DNA from 4 places in the Brevibacterium sp. 1718 genome. Region 2 is predicted to be linked to each of the others. Evidence: riboswitches for the same ligand, from Rfam matches in the RefSeq annotation. Region 2 holds a riboswitch; each other region holds the start of a gene.
The links. A riboswitch is a leader RNA that binds a small molecule or an ion and turns the genes downstream of it on or off. The one in region 2 is predicted to bind thiamine pyrophosphate.
Positions count from the first base shown of each region.

Region 1 (3,913 bases), 1.9 Mb from region 2:
CGCCGAGGCCGCCTTACGCGGCACGGAACTCGAACTCGTCGTGGTGCTGCCGGCCGGTGAGGAATGGCTCTACTGGTACCCCGACCTCGAACTCAGCTCCGAGGTCACCGCGCGTCGACAGAGGCAGCTGACCGAATCACTCGAGAAGGAAGCCGCGACGCTGTCGGAGCAGTTCCCGGATCTGACGGTGACCACCTCGGTGCCGGTCGGCGATCCGACTGAGACTCTTGTCGAGATCAGCTCCCGCGCACAGCTGACGGTGATGGGCACCCGTGGGCGCGGACGGATCCGCAGCGCACTGCTGGGATCCGTCTCGCGCGGAGTCCTCAACCACGCCGAGGGTCCGGTCATGGTGGTTCCGAGCTAATCGACAGCGCCGGGTTGATCAGCACGGCTGTGCCGATCAGCTGAGCCCGGCACCTCGGCGGCGACGGCTCACCACGAGAAGTGTCGCACCGAGTGCCAGCGCTCCCGCGCCGACGGCCAAGGGCAGTGCGAGCCCACCGCCGGTGCGGGGCAGGTCTCCATCCCCACTCGCCGATGCGGTCCCGGATGAATCCGAATCATCGCCCGTTCCTGCGGCGTTCGCCTCGGTCGCATCTGCCTCGGAGCCGGAGTCGGCAGTGCCGGCATCTGCTGTCCCCGAGTCTGTTCCGTTCTCGTCGTCGGTACCGTCAGACCCGACACCACCCGAGGCAGCACCGTCGGAGGCGGCGCTGTCGGAGGCGGTGCCACCCGTACCAGCGTCGTCGCTGGTTCCGGCATCCTCGGCACCTGCGTCCGCGTCGTCGCTGGTTCCGGCATCATCGGCACCTGCGTCCGCGTCGTCGCTCGTTCCTGCACTGTCGGCGTCATCATTCGCACCTGCATCATCAGCACCTGCCGCGGAGTCGGCACCCGCGCTGGCGCCGGAACCGGCGTCTGCACCGGCGTCGTCATCCGGGGCGGGTTCTTCCGCCTCGGCGCGCCTGAGTTCGACATCGTCGATCTGCTCGGCTGCGGCCTGCGCTTCCGCGCGCTCACCATCGGCCGGTGGCCCACCTGCCGGCACCTCATAGGTCGTCGCCCGCAGCGCCTCGTCGCTGACCCGGACCCGCGTGAAGGCGGGCACGTCGTTGTGGACGCTCTTGCCTTCCCAGTCGAGGCCGGGAACGTAGTCATAGAACTTCGACCCTGATGACGAGGTCAGCGTGAGGTAGAGCGTCTGCCCGTCTTCCTTCTCTTCCTCGGCTCCCGCTTCGGAGCCCTCAACAGGCTTGCCTTCGCCGTCCATGAGGAAGGTGCGGTTATAGATGTGGTCGTGGCCGGAGACGACGAGGTCGATGTCATTGCGGGCCGCGACCGGAGGGATCGCCTTCCGCAGCCGTTTGACGTCGAGGTCGTCCCAATGGGTTGCCGTCGAATAGATCGAGTGGTGGAACCCGAGAACAGTCCAGCGTGCCTGGTCTCCGTGCTCGGCGACGACCTCGTCGATGAACTCGGCGTGGGCATCCATGTCCGGGCTGTTCGAGTTGATGTTGAGGAACAGGACCCCGTCCTCGATGAACCAGTAGTCGCCGCCGGAGGTGATGACGCCGCCACCGCCGTGATCCTGGCTGACATTGGGTCGGTTGAAGTGCTGCTCGTAGGCTTTCGAAGACACATCGTGGTTGCCGATCGTCGTCGCCTGCGGGATCGTGCGGGTCGCTTCCGGTGCCAGGTACTGCGCGTACTGCTCCTGGTTGCCGGCGGAGTTGACCTGGTCTCCCAGCGAGTAGAAGAAGCTCGGGTCGTCAGCAGTGGCCGCCGCCGAGGACAGGGTCCGGTCCCAACCGGCAGCGTCGTCTGGATCCCCGCCTCCGGCACCGACCTGGGGGTCGCCGAAGACGAGGAATTCGTCGTCTCCTCCAGCAGACCCTGTGGTGAACTGCTGCACCTCGGTGTACCCGTCCTCTTCGCTGCCGACCTGGTAGGCGTAGTCAATGCCAGGTTTCAGGTCGGTCATGCTCGCATGGTTGAAGTGACGCTTGAGGTCGGCGGCAAGGCCCGAGTCCGTGGTCTCAGCCTTGTCAGCATCGGCGGGGAGCTTTCCGCCAACGAGCTCACTCGCCGGCGCCCACCGGATCTCTCCCCCACCGGCACTCTCACTCATCCACGAGAGGTTGCGCGCCGTGGAGTCGGCCCCGACCTGCAACACGGTATCGGTGATCGCCTCGCTCCCAGCATCCGCCTCGGCGGGCGAATCCGACCGGTCCGGGCTGCGGGTCTGAACAGAGTCGGCATTCGCACCCTGGGTCGCGGTCGGCCCTCCGGAGCCGAGAGATGGTTCGGCACGCACGGGCACCGGGGCCGCCACCAGAGCGGCGAGCAGGGTGGCGGCGGACAGGGCACTGAGCGGTCTCTTAAGTCGATGCGTATTCACCCGCCCATTCCTACTGACCAGTAGTGTCCGATTGTTCGAGGCCCATCGACGGGAATGGGAACGGGAAGTGAATCCTCGATGACCGCCCCCGGCCTCCGCGTCGCCACGGATCCCGGTCGCTGCCCCGCTCCCCTGTTGTACAGTGGTGGCTACGACAGGGGAGCGCCGTCAGGGGCGCTGAGAGTGCAGAAAAAGCTGCAGACCCTCGAACCTGATGCGGTTAGCACCGTCGAAGGAAGTCGAGACTCTTCACCCCTCCTTGAAATGAGGAGGCACAATGCCGAAAACCACCACGCCGAACACCACACCCACCCCTTCACGCGCCTTCACCGCGGCGCCGAAATCCAAACAGTGGCGGGTGGTCGACTATGTCACCACCGCCGTTCTCGGCATCGCCGTGGGACTCGTGTTCTGGGTGTTGGCGCTGAGTTGGAAGGTCCTCGAACTCGCCTTCCAGGCATTCCCGCCGTCGATCGGCCTCATCGCCGGGCTCTGGGTGCTGGCCGGTCCGCTCGCCGGTGCGATCATCCGCAAACCCGGTGCCGCGCTCCTGTGCGAACTCATCGCGGCCATCGTCGAAGCCGTCCTCGGCTCCCACTTCGGAGCAACCGTTCTGCTCTCGGGTCTGCTGCAGGGCCTCGGTGCCGAACTCGTCTTCGCCGCCTTCGGCTACAAGCGCTTCACCCTGTGGGTCACCGCCGCATCGGGCATGCTGGCGGCTGCGTTCATGGCCGTGAGCGAGAACATCATGTACAACGCAGAATGGCAGTTCGGCTTCCAGGCGATTTACGCCGTCTGCGCGATCGTCTCCGGCCTCGTCATCTCCGGGATCGGCGCCTGGTTCGCCTATCGGGCGATCGCGGCCACGGGTGCTCTGAGCTCCTTCGCCTCCGGCCGTCTGCGCTGATGGCGCTGCCGATCACGGCCGCCGGCTTCTCATGGTCGCACACCGACCGTGACCAGCCGGCTGTCGGTCCACTCGACCTTCAGATCGCGGCCGGAGAGAAAGTGCTGCTGCTCGGCGCCTCCGGGGCCGGCAAATCGACGTTCCTCCACGCCGTCGCCGGTGTCCTGCCCGAGGAATCGGGTGAGGCCACCGGTGAACTCCTCGTCGGCGGTGAGAAACCGGATCCCCGCCGAGGCAGCACCGGGCTGGTCCTCCAAGATCCCGATTCTCAGGTGATCTTCTCCCGCATCGGTGATGATGTGGCGTTCGGGATGGAGAACCTCGGACTCCCGTCCGAGACAATCGACGCTCAGGTCCCCGAGTCCCTGCAGGCGCTGGGACTCGATCTGCCGCCGGAGCATCCGAGTGCCGCTCTGTCCGGCGGGCAGAAGCAGCGGCTGGCTCTGGCCGGGATCCATGCGATGGCCCCGGAGGTCATCGTCCTCGACGAACCGACGGCCAATATCGATCCCGCCTCGGCCGCCGAGGTCCGCGATGCCGTGCTCACCGTGCAGGCCGAGACACAGGCGACCATGCTCGTCGTCGAACACCGGGTCGAGCTGTGG
Region 1 is NZ_CP186550.1:1,259,924-1,263,836, reverse strand. Features, by position in the region: gene ACOZ9V_RS05480 (universal stress protein) at 1-367, shown strand, start outside; gene ACOZ9V_RS05475 (metallophosphoesterase) at 404-2,401, opposite strand; TPP riboswitch at 2,548-2,656, shown strand; gene ACOZ9V_RS05470 (ECF transporter S component) at 2,679-3,308, shown strand; gene ACOZ9V_RS05465 (ABC transporter ATP-binding protein) at 3,308-3,913, shown strand, end outside.
Region 1: linked by a shared signal. The riboswitch ahead of ACOZ9V_RS05470 (ECF transporter S component) and the one ahead of ACOZ9V_RS14110 (hydroxyethylthiazole kinase) in region 2 are both predicted to bind thiamine pyrophosphate.

Region 2 (3,913 bases):
TGCCCGCCCTTGAGCAGGACAGCTCCGGGGCCGCGTTCGAGCAGGCGCCGAGCCTGGTCACGCATGGCTTCAGTCGTCTGCGCTTCGGGTTCGTCGTCGGAGATCAGCAGGGCCGCCTCGGGGAGGTTGGGGGTGATGAGGTCGGCGACCGGCAGCAGGTGGGTGCGCACGGCCTCGACGGCATCGGTCTCGAGGAGGCGGTGGCCGGAGGTCGCGATCATCACCGGGTCGACGGTATAGAAGCCGAGCCGGCCTTCGGCGGCGCGATCGACGACGAGTTCGACGAGGTCACGGCTGCCGAGCATCCCCGATTTCGTCGCATCGACGGGCAGGTCGCCGAGCACGGAGTCGAACTGATCGGCGACGAAATCGACGTCGATCGGATAGACGCGGGACACACCGTGCGTGTTCTGCGCGACGAGGGCGGTGATGACGGTCGTGCCCATGGTCTTCCGCGCGGTGAAGGTCTTGAGGTCGGCATGGATTCCGGCACCGCCGGAGGGATCGGTGCCGGCGATGGACAGGGTGATCGGCGGGCGGGTTGTCACTGTGCACTCCCGGCGTATGCGGCGAGCAGCTCCTCTGCTGCCGTCTTCGGATCGTCGGCCATGCAGATCGCCGAGACCACGCAGATCCCGATCAGCCCACGTCCCTGCAGGTCAGGGGCACGATCGGCGTTGATGCCGCCGATCGCGACCGCGGGGATGCCCGCTTCTGCGACCAGTTCCCCGAGGCGGTCCGGTCCGATTCCGCCGGGGGCGTCTGCTTTCGTGGAGGTGTCAAAGACCGGTCCGATGCCGACGAGGTCGACGACTCCGGAGTCTCGGGCGGCGGCGAATTCGTCGCTGTTCGCGGCCGAGAGACCGATGAGCGGTTCCGCACCCAGGGCGGCGCGCACCTCGGCGACGGTGGTGTCAGTTTGGCCGACGTGGATGTGCACGTTCTCGCCTTCGTCGATGAGGCGGCGGGCCACCTCGACGCGGTCGTTGAGGACGACGGGGACCGTGCGGTCGGTGTCGCGGGTGGCGGCGTCGACGGCGGCGATGACCTGGCGGGTGAGCGAATAGAAGCCTGCATCGTCGATGTCTTTGTCGCGGACCTGGACGATGCCCACTCCCCCGGCGACGGCGGCCTGCACGGTTTCGGCGACGCTGCGGCCGGCGGCCTCGCATTGCGCGGAGTCGGTGACGAGGTAGAGGCGCGTGTCGATTCCGGCGAAGCGGTCGGCCGAGCCGTCTCGGTCGTTCGCGGTCGCGCCGTCGTCAGCCGGGTTGTCGGCGATGTGGGCGGATCCGGCGGTCATGCCTGGACGCCTTCGCCGGCGGTGAGCGTGTCGAGGCCGATTCTCGCCTGTGCGAGTCGGTCACCGTCGACGGTGTGGAGTGCGTCGAGAAAGTTCACCGAGTAGCTGCCGGACCCCTTCGCACCATCGGCGGCGAGTTCCCCGGCGACCGCGAAGTGGGCGTGGGCGGCGACGACGGCTTCGAACTTCGCCGAGGCGTCCCCACCGTTCGCGGACTGCTCAGTGGCGTTGACGGCTGAGACGTCGGCGTCGGGGTCGGCGAGTCCGGCTCGGGCGGCGGCCAGGTAGGCGACGGTGACGGCACCGAGTGAGCAGCCGGTGCCGATGACGAGCGGCATGAACTCATGTCCACCTGAGATGCGGGCGACGTGGTCAGTGCCGTCGATGTGGGCGACGACGGCATCGGTGGGTCCGGAGACGGCGACGATGGCACCGGTCTCTCGGGCCAGCTTCGCGGCAGCGGGTAGGACGGCGTCGACTTCATCGGTGGAGTCGACTCCACGACCACCGAGTCCGACTCCGGCGAGTGCGGCGATCTCGGAGGCGTTGCCGCGGATGGCGGTCGGGTGATCGGCGGCGGCGCGGCGGATGCGGGAGGTGCGGAAGTCGACGGCGCCGACGCTTACGGGGTCGAGGACCCAGGGTTTTCCGGCGGTGTTGGCGACGTCGATGGCGGCATCGGCGGCGAGCAGCTGGTGGTTCGAGGCGGTTCCGAAGTTGACGAGGATTCCGCTGGCGATCCCGGCAAACTGACCGGCGTCTGCTTCGTGATCGAGCATTGCCGGGGAGGCGCCGATGGCCAGGAGCACGTTGGCGCTGAACTGCTGCACGACGGTGTTCGTGATGCACTGGATGAGTGGATTGCTTGCGCGCAGACGCGCATTCGCAGAACGCAGGTCGAAGTCAACCATGACGATCCCTTCGCTAGTATGGCCCAGATCAGGTTCGATGGGTGTTCTCTCAGCCTCGGTGTCCTCCGTGCGCAGCGTCTTGGTGCGAACGGATCCTCATGAGGCACCCCATGTCATTGGCTCCGACTGTATCAGCCCGGTCGGACACGGGCGACTCCATACTCTGCTTGGATGCTCAGCACCGACCGCTCGACTCAACGTCGCTGTATCAAGCTATGCATTGCGCGCTCGACGCTAAGGCGAGCGGTCGGCAGAGAGAGCTTAACGCCCCACTACCCGCGCCCGACGTACCTCTGACCGCGGCGGCTGAGCGCATCGATGACAACTGCGGTGAGCAGAACAAGTGCGGTGATGATCTGCTGTGCATCGGAGTTGAAGCCGATGAGGTAGAGACCGTTGTTGATCGCACCGACGACCAGAGCACCGAGCACGGCTGCCCAGGCGGTTCCGCGTCCGCCGAACAGCGAGGTGCCGCCGATGACAGCTGCAGCGATCGCATTGAGCAGGTCCTGCGTGCTCACCAGCGTCGATCCCGCATTTGTCGTCACACCGGTCTTGATGAAGCCGAACAATGCGGCCAGCACTCCGGCTGCCATGAACACGCTGATGCGCACCCAGGTCACGCGGATGCCGGCACGCCGTGCAGCTTCGACCTTGCCGCCGACGGCGTAGATGGAACGACCGTAGCGGGTCTTGCGCAGCACGAGGTCGATGATGATCGCAATGACGATCATGAGGAAGAAAGGCATCGCCAGACCGAAGTCCTGATTGACGAGGATGAGGAACCCGAACACGATCGCGGCCAGCAGCACGATCCGCACGATCACAGAGATCCAGCTCGGAGCGCTGAGACCCTCCCGGTGGCGGCGCAGCTTCGAATAGATGATGCCGCAGCCGAAGCCGATGATCGCGACGGCGCCGAAGATATAGGCCCAGATCGCAGGAAAGTAGAAGCTGGCGAAGTCGAAGGCGAAGGTGTCCGACATCGACAGGTTCTTCTGCGTGCCCAATGTCGTCAGAGTCAGACCGGTGAACGCGAGCAGACCGGCCAAGGTGACGACGAACGCCGGGATGCCGACGACGGCGAAGAACCAACCTTGAATCGCGCCGACGACTAGGCCGAGCAGCAGCATGATGACCAGCGCCAAGGCCGGCGGCACACCTTGCCTTACCACCAAGACACCGAGCAGCGAGGCGGCCAAACCGCCCAATTGCGCCAGAGACAGATCGATCTCGCCGAGGAGCAGGATGAGGTTGATGCCGAGAGCCAGGATCGCGAGGAACGCGACCTGAGTGGAGAGGTTGACTAGGTTGGCCGGAGAGATGAAGTTCGAGTCGGCCGACTGGAATACGATGACGATGACGATGAGTGCGAGGATGACCGGGAACGACCCCAGCTGCCCCTCTTTGACCCGGCGGACGAAGGTGCCGATCACGCCTTCGGACGAGATCCGCTCATCGGTGATGAAGGAATTGCGGGTCATCGACGCTCACCCCTCCGTGCGGCGCGTTTGGTCACGACATTGTCGCTGGCTCCGGTGATCGCGGCGACCAGCACATCGGTGCGCTCGTCACCGGGGAAATCACCGGCGTCCTTGCCCAGCCGCAGCACGTGCACCCGGTCGCACACCGCCTGCACATCGGCCATATTGTGGCTGACGAGCAGCACGCCGAGGTCGCGTTCTTTGAGCCGTTCGAT
Region 2 is NZ_CP186550.1:3,132,304-3,136,216, forward strand. Features, by position in the region: gene thiD (bifunctional hydroxymethylpyrimidine kinase/phosphomethylpyrimidine kinase) at 1-548, opposite strand, end outside; gene thiE (thiamine phosphate synthase) at 545-1,303, opposite strand; gene ACOZ9V_RS14110 (hydroxyethylthiazole kinase) at 1,300-2,214, opposite strand; TPP riboswitch at 2,202-2,335, opposite strand; gene ACOZ9V_RS14115 (sugar ABC transporter permease) at 2,487-3,698, opposite strand; gene ACOZ9V_RS14120 (ATP-binding cassette domain-containing protein) at 3,695-3,913, opposite strand, start outside.

Region 3 (3,913 bases), 1.4 Mb from region 2:
ATCCGCATTCCGGTGGATGATCTGGCGCTGCAGGTTCGAGGCCTCCACCACGTCATCGTCGATGATCGTGATCGACCCGACTCCTGCGGCCGCGAGATAGTTGAGGACTGGAGCCCCGAGCCCGCCGGCGCCGATGACCAGCACCGAGGCGGCCCGCAGACGCCGTTGTCCCTCGAGTCCGAATCCCGGCAGGCTCAGGTGCCGGGAGTAGCGTTCCAGCTCCGTCCGGGACAGAGACTCCACGGGGTCGACGAGAGGAGGCAGCGACGGAGGAGTGGCGGCAACGGTGGTCATCGTGCTGCGACCATTCCATCGAACGGCGATGATGCCAATGCCAACGGTCGTTTGGGAATCCTCCCGGCTCCGGCCGCCAGATGCCCGGCCTCGACGGCCAAAGCCATCGCCCGGGCCATGGCGTGAGCATCGTGGGCGCGGGTGACCGCCGAGGCCAGCAGCACCGCGGTGCACCCGAGCTCCATCGCCAGAGCGGCATCGGAGGCGGTGCCGACACCGGCGTCGAGGATGACGGGCACCTGTGCACGGGAGACGATGGTCTCGATGTTGTGAGGGTTGAGGATGCCCAGCCCACTGCCGATCGGAGCACCGGCCGGCATCACCACAGCCACGCCAGCGTCCTCCAGACGCTTCGCCAGGGCCGGATCGTCGTTCGTGTAGGCGAAGACCGTGAACCCATCGAGGACGAGCTCCTCGGCTGCGGCGAAGAGCTCGATGGGATCCGGCAGCAGGGTGTCCTCATCCGCGATGACCTCGAGCTTCACCCAATTCGTCTCCAGCGCCTCTCGGGCCAGTCGGGCGGTGAGCACGGCATCCCGGGCCGTATAGCAGCCGGCGGTGTTCGGCAGCACCCGAATACCCAGACGCTGGAGCATGGTGAACACTGAGTCGCGGGACTCGGCATCGAAACGGCGCATCGCCACAGTGGTCAGCTCGGTTCCCGAAGCCACGAGTGCGTCTTCGAGAATGCTCAGGGAACTCGCCCCACCCGTGCCCATCACGAGGCGAGACGACATCTCCACATCATCGATCGTCCAGGTCATCTCAACCTCCCTGCACAGCGGTGACGATGTCGACGGTGTGCCCGTCGGCCAGGGTGCAATCGGACCAGGCACCGCGACGGATGACTTCACCGTCGACGGCCAGGGCGATGCCCAGGCGGCCGCCGTCGGCTGGTGTCCCATCGGGGTTCAGTTCCCGTCCGGTGACGTCGGCGATGAGGTCGAGCGCCGAGGTGGCACCCGGCAGCTCATGGCGAGCGCCGTTGAGGACGATGGTCGGTGAGTGTTCGTGGTCGGTCATGAGATGCTCCTCATCGGGTAGGCACTGGTGTGGTCTGTGGTGAAGCGGTGTGGGGACACGGACTCGAGCGTCCCGTCAGGAGGCCAGTCGGAGGCGACGCCCAGGGCGAGCTCGGCACCGAGCCTGCCGCCGAACGGGGCCAAGAGGATGCCGTGGCGGAAATACCCGGTGCTCACGATGCAGCCGGGATCGATGCGGCCGATCATCGGCAGGTCGTCCGGAGAACCGGGCCGGGCACGGGTGGTGATATCGGTGATCTCCGCGTCGAGGATGCCCGGGACCAGTCGCTGCCCGTCGGCGAGGAGCCGGTGAATCGCCCCGGCCGGAGTGCCGGAGAGTCCGTCCTCACGCGAACTGGCACCGAGCACGATCTCGCCGTCCGGGCGAGGAACCAGGTAGACGGGGCGACCATTGACCAGCCCGCGGATGGTGCGGCTCAGCAGCGGAGTCGCCTTCGCGGAGGCGCGCAGTCGCAGAACATCACCCCAGACCTCACGCAGAGGCAGCTGCGGGGCACCGACGATCGCGGACACAGCGCTGCCGGCGCAGATGATCACCTGATCGGCCTCCAACCGGCGGCCATCGCCCAGTGCGACTCCCACAGTCGTATCGCCGTCCTTGATCAGGCTGGCCGCCCGCTGGCGAATGAAGCCTCCTGAGTGAGAGGACAGGACAGTCAGCAATGCGGCAGTGAGCCGACGGGGGTCGATCGAGTGATCGCCTGGAATGTGGACTGCCCCGGCGACGGCAGGCGACAACGACGGCTCAACCCGGCGGGCAGCACTGCCGGTGATGAGCTCGGTGGCGAAACCGGACCGCGACTGTGCATCGCGCAGCTCCCGCAGAGCCTGCAGATCAGCTCGGTCACCGGCGCACACCAATGTTCCGGCATCCGAAAAACCGAGATCGCTGCCAGCGGCGCTCGCCACCTCGGCGGAGAACTGAGGATACATCTGTGCGGAGGCTCGCATCAGCGGGTACAGGGGAGTCTGCCCCCAGACCACCTCGGCGGCGGGAGCGAGCATCCCTGCGGCAGCATGGCTCGCACCCTGAGCGGGCGCAGGATCGATGATGGTGACTTCGGTACCGAGGCGGCGCAGATACCAGGCCGTGGACAGGCCGATGATCCCGGCGCCGACGACAATGACTCTCACAGCTTCTCCCTCCGGCGGCATGATCCGCATCAGGTCTGACGGTCGGCTCTTACGCCCTCTCAGCCTCGTTGGGAGGCTCCCGCGAACTCCTCTACTCTATGACCATGACCACACAGATGCCACCGCGCACCGCAGCGCGGCAGACGAAGAGAGCCTGGAGAGAGGCGCGACTGGCAGAGGCGAAGCTCTACCTGTGCACCGATGCCCGGACCGGTCAGGGCGACCTCGCCGAGTTCCTCGACGCCGCCTACCGTGGAGGTGTCGACATCATCCAACTGAGGGACAAGAGCCTCGAGGCCCGCGCCGAGATCGCGGCATTGGAGGTCCTCAAAGATATCGCCGCCCGTCACGACAAGCTCTTCTCAGTCAATGACCGTGCCGACGTTGCGCTGCTGACCGACGCCGACGTCTTCCACGTCGGTCAGGGCGACCTCACCAGTGCTCAGGCCAGGGCTGTGCTCGGACCCGATGTCATCCTCGGCCGCTCGACCCATTCCCTCGAGCAGGCGCTCGCCGCCGAGGCGGACCCGGAGACCGACTATTTCTGTGTCGGGCCGGTCTGGGAGACCCCGACGAAGCCAGGCCGCGCCTCTGTGGGGACGGCGCTGCTGACCGCAACCGCCGCCGAGGCGGCCAAACCGTGGTTCGCGATCGGCGGTATCGCGATGGGGGAGAGGCTGGATGCGATCCGGCAGGCGGGCGCGAGGCGTGCCGTCGTCGTCCGTGCGATAGCCTCGGCTGAGGATCCCGCTGCGGCCGCGCGGGAGCTCAAGGAGGAGTTGGAATGACCCAAGCAGCTGACAGCGCATCCGACGGAATGGGTGCTGGCGCTGACCTGTCGATTCTCATCGCCGGGGCGGGGGCGACCGGCGGAGCGTTCGGCACCTATCTGCAGGAGGCCGGACGCGATGTCACTTTCCTGCTCCGGCAGGCACGGGCGGAGACGGTCCGCGCTGAGGGGCTGCGCTTCACTGCACCCGGTGATGATCGGACGAATCAGGTCGATGTCATCACCGCTGAGGAACTCACAGCCGCACCACGAACCTTCGACCTCGTTATCGTCGCGGTCAAAGCGGGTGGACTCGACTCGGTCATCGCCGATATCGGACCGGCTGTGGGCGAGCAGACGACGATCATTCCGTTCCTCAACGGCATGGCTCAGATCGAGAAGCTGCAGAGCAGATACCCCGGACAGGTGCTCGGAGGGTTCGTCAAGATCGTCGGCACCATCAGGGACGGAGCCGTCGTCCAGCTCACCGACCTGGCCGTGATGACCATCGGAGATCTCCGCGGCGCCGAAGTGCCCACACGCATCTCCGAGGCGCTCGATGTGCCCGGATTCAAACTCCAGACCGTCGATGGAATCATCGACGGGCTGTGGGAGAAATGGATCTTCATCGCCGCGGCAGGAGTCGTCACCTGCCTGTTCCGCGCCCCGGTCG
Region 3 is NZ_CP186550.1:1,730,925-1,734,837, forward strand. Features, by position in the region: gene moeB (molybdopterin-synthase adenylyltransferase MoeB) at 1-294, opposite strand, end outside; gene ACOZ9V_RS07720 (thiazole synthase) at 291-1,058, opposite strand; gene thiS (sulfur carrier protein ThiS) at 1,060-1,317, opposite strand; gene thiO (glycine oxidase ThiO) at 1,314-2,471, opposite strand; TPP riboswitch at 2,461-2,564, opposite strand; gene thiE (thiamine phosphate synthase) at 2,576-3,259, shown strand; gene ACOZ9V_RS07740 (ketopantoate reductase family protein) at 3,256-3,913, shown strand, end outside.
Region 3: linked by a shared signal. The riboswitch ahead of thiO (glycine oxidase ThiO) and the one ahead of ACOZ9V_RS14110 (hydroxyethylthiazole kinase) in region 2 are both predicted to bind thiamine pyrophosphate.

Region 4 (3,913 bases), 2.0 Mb from region 2:
CTGTGGGGTTCGACTCCGTCGGCGGCGTCGAAGGAAGAGGCGAAGGACCTCGCCCAGGAGCTCAACGAGGAGGCCGACCTGGTCTGAGCCGGCGCGTATCAGCGCCGTCGGTCTCTCCGGATCAGCTCTGGGCGGGGCCGGTCATCCCTTGCACAGGCAGAACGGGTGGCCGGCCGGGTCGAGGAACACTCGGAACGTCTCTCCCGGCTGCTCTGGGGCCTTGCCTGCGCCGATCTCGAGCACGGCTTCCTCGGCGACGTCGAGGTCATCGACCATGACGTCGAGGTGCATCTGCTGCGGGTGGGCCTGCCCGGGCCAGCTGGGTGCGTGGTAGTCCTCGACCTGCTGGATGCAGATCGGCGGCCACGAATTGGAGACGACTTCTGCCCAGGTGCCGTCTTCTTCGACGGTGACCGACCAGTCCAGGAGTTTGCCGTAGAACTCTGCGAGTTCACCGGCGTCAGGGGCGTCGAGCACGACAACGGGCTGCTTTGCGATAGCCATGCCCCGAGTCTACGCCGCCGCACTGACACAGCGAAGGGCTGGACACCAGGGCGTAGGATTGTTGAGCAGATCCGCCGATGTTTCCGCGTACTCTCGGCCGCACCGGCTCCACACGATGAAGGTTCGCGATGAGTTCTCATGCCCTGCCCGTCGGCGGCACTCCGACGGTGCACATCATCCACGACAATCCGGAATGGATCGCACCATTCACGGATGCGCTCGACCGCCTCGGCGTCGCACACGTCGAATGGCTGCTGCCCGAGACCACGATCGATCTCGACGCCGAGCCCCCACAGGGGGTGTTCTGGTCGCGGCTGTCGGCGTCGGCGCACACCCGGACCGATCCGCATGTGAAGGAGTACGGGCGTGCGGTCCTCGACTGGCTCGCCGCCGCCGGCCGCCGAGTCATCAACGGACGCGATGTCTACGAGCTCGAGGTGAGCAAGGTCCGTCAGCATCGCGAGCTGGCCGGCCGGGGCTTCGATGTTCCGCGCACCGCCGCCGCGTTCGGACCGGGGGCGCTCGTCGACGCCGCGGCCGGCTTCACTCCCCCATTCATCACGAAGCACAATCAGGGCGGCAAGGGCCTCGGTGTGCGTCGCTTCGACTCCCACGCCGAGCTCGAGGCGGTCGCCGATGAGTTCGCGCCCGGTGGAGCGAATGCGCCGATCGACGGCATCACCCTCATCCAGGAATATGTGCAGCCTGCCCAGCCGTTCATCACCCGTGCCGAAGTCATCGGCGGACGCTTCCACTATGCGGTGCGCGTCGACATCTCAGGTGGGTCGTTCGAGCTGTGCCCGGCCGATGCCTGCACGATTCCGAGTGCCGGGGCCGATCCCGACGTCGAGGCGGTCCCCCAGTTCGCCCGCCGTGAGGAGATCACGGCCGGAACACCGCTCATCGCTCGGCTCGAGACGTTGTTGGCCGACCTCGGCATCGAGATCGCCGGCGTCGAGTTCATCGAGACCGCCGACGGCCGTCAGGTCGTCTACGACATCAACACGAACACGAACTACAACCCGTCCGTCGAGTCCGCCGAACAGTCGGCAGGTCGTCAGCCTGCCGCGGACCGTATCGCCGATTTCATCGCCGACACCCTCGCCGAGGCGGCCCCACCGTCCGTGCCACTCGCCGGGTCCGCATCCAGGTGAGGTCCCGGGACACGGTCCTACGTCACCTGCTCGCCGATCTCCGCGCAGTCCGGCCTAGGCAACGCGCTCTCGTGGCCCTCGATGGGGTCGACGGTGTGGGGAAGACGATGCTCGCTCACGAGCTCGTGAATTTGGCCAAGACCGCTGCGGACGTTCCTGGACAAGATTCCGACCGCCGGGTCACCGCCATCAGCATCGACGGGTTCCACCACCCTCGGGCGATCCGCTACGCCCAAGGCAAGGGGCCAGACACCTTCTATCGCCGTTCCTATGATTACGGAGCCTTCGTCGAATCCGTCGTCGAACCACTTCGACGAGGCGACTCGGTCGTTCCAGCCGTGTGGGACGTCGACAAGGATCGGCCGATAGCGCCCGAACCTCGGAGCCTGCCGAACGACTGCGTCCTCCTGGTCGAGGGAATCTTCCTCCATCGTCCCGAGCTTGTGGATCTCTGGGATGCGAGCATCTGGGTCGATGTTCCGTTTGAAGTCTCGGTCCCACGAGGAAACGAGCGATTTGCCGGAGCCTTCGATGCCGATCCCGAGGATGAGTCGAATCGCCGCTACGTCGGTGGTCAGCGACTCTACTTCGCCGAGGCTGCTCCGTGGGAAAACGCCACATGGGTGCTCGACAATCGCGATCTGGAACGGCCGACCCTGATCCGCCGGTCCGGGCCCGACCGGCCCTGATCTGCCGGCCCTGGCCCGTTCGCTCTGACAGCACACCTTATCCCGATGATAGTGTCGATGTGCTACAGGGGAGCGCCGAAAGGACCGGCGCTGAGAGTGCGCATGCAGACCCTTTGAACCTGATCCGGTGAGCACCGGCGGAGGGAGTGGACAAGCAATGACCACCACAGATTTCGACACATCGATCACCGTGGACGCCGACGGAGCGGTATCAGCACTGGTGAGTTCGACCAGCCGGCAGTGGGCGGGAGCCGTCGAACACAGATTCGTCCAGGATCTCTTCGCCGGCAGCATCGACGACGCAGTGATGCGCGACTATCTGGTGCAGGACTATCAGTTCTTCGAGTCGTTTCTGTCGATGCTCGGCGCGTGCGTGGCCCACGCCGATGAACTCGAGGCGAAGCTGCGGTTCGCCCGACAGCTGGGAATGCTCGTCGCCGATGAGGACACCTATTTCGTCGACTCCTTCGCCGAATTGGGAGTCGATACAGCCGATTATCTCCACCCGGAACTGACCGCCCCGACGGTTGGGTTCCGCAATCTCATGGACTCGTCAGTCGCTTCGGCGTCGTATCCGCAGCTGCTCGTCGTCCTCGTTGTCGCCGAATGGCTCTATCTCGACTGGGCCGAGTCCCGGAAGGACATGCCGCCGCGACATATTCACCGAGGCTGGATCGATCTCCACCGAGGCGAGGCCTTTCACGGGTGGGTGCAGTTCCTCGTCGACGAACTCGAACGCGTCTTCCCCTCCGGCGACGCCGAAGCCGCCGAGTCCCTGACCCGCGTGTGGCGGCACGCCGTCGACCTCGAATGCGCTTTCTTCGACAACGTGTACGACAACTGAGCCGCCAGGGAACGCACACCGCAGCCGTCCATCTCACTGACCTAGACTGGCCCCATGAGCACAGGTGTAGATGCAGTCGTCATCGGATCCGGCCCGAACGGCATGGCCGCCGCCGTCACCATGGCCCGTGCCGGGCTGAGCGTCGAAGTCTACGAGGCTCAGCCGACGATCGGCGGCGGCGCCCGCACCCTCGACCTCGGTCTGGCCCCCGGCGTCACTCATGACATCTGCTCGGCCGTCCACCCACTGGCCATCGCCAGCCCCTTCTTCGTCGACTTCGACCTGCGTGCCCGCGGCCTCGAGTTCACCACCCCCGAGATCTCCTACGCCCAGCCCCTCGACGGCAAACCCGCCGCGCTGGCCTTCCACGATCTCGAAAAGACGGTCGACCACCTCGGCGCGGCAGGACCGGAATGGCGGCGTTTCTTCGCTCCGCTGCTCGACCGGGTCGATGACGCGATCTGGCTCTCCCTCGGTGACAAACGTTCTGTGCCAGAGACCCTGCGCGATCTTCCCGGCATCGCGAACGTCGTGAAGTTCGGCCTGCGGCTCCTGTCCCAGGCCAGTCCCGCGTGGAACATTCCGCTCTCCCACGAATCCTCCCAGGCCCTGTTCACCGGCGTCGCCGCGCACGCCATCGGTGGGCTGCCGGCGATGGGCACCGCGGCCACGGCCACGATGCTCTCTACCGTCGCCCACGCGGGCGGCTGGCCCTCCCCCAT
Region 4 is NZ_CP186550.1:909,212-913,124, reverse strand. Features, by position in the region: gene ACOZ9V_RS03900 (MFS transporter) at 1-87, shown strand, start outside; gene ACOZ9V_RS03895 (VOC family protein) at 142-504, opposite strand; gene ACOZ9V_RS03890 (ATP-grasp domain-containing protein) at 633-1,658, shown strand; gene ACOZ9V_RS03885 (uridine kinase) at 1,730-2,347, shown strand; TPP riboswitch at 2,404-2,510, shown strand; gene ACOZ9V_RS03880 (TenA family protein) at 2,505-3,191, shown strand; gene ACOZ9V_RS03875 (phytoene desaturase family protein) at 3,246-3,913, shown strand, end outside.
Region 4: linked by a shared signal. The riboswitch ahead of ACOZ9V_RS03880 (TenA family protein) and the one ahead of ACOZ9V_RS14110 (hydroxyethylthiazole kinase) in region 2 are both predicted to bind thiamine pyrophosphate.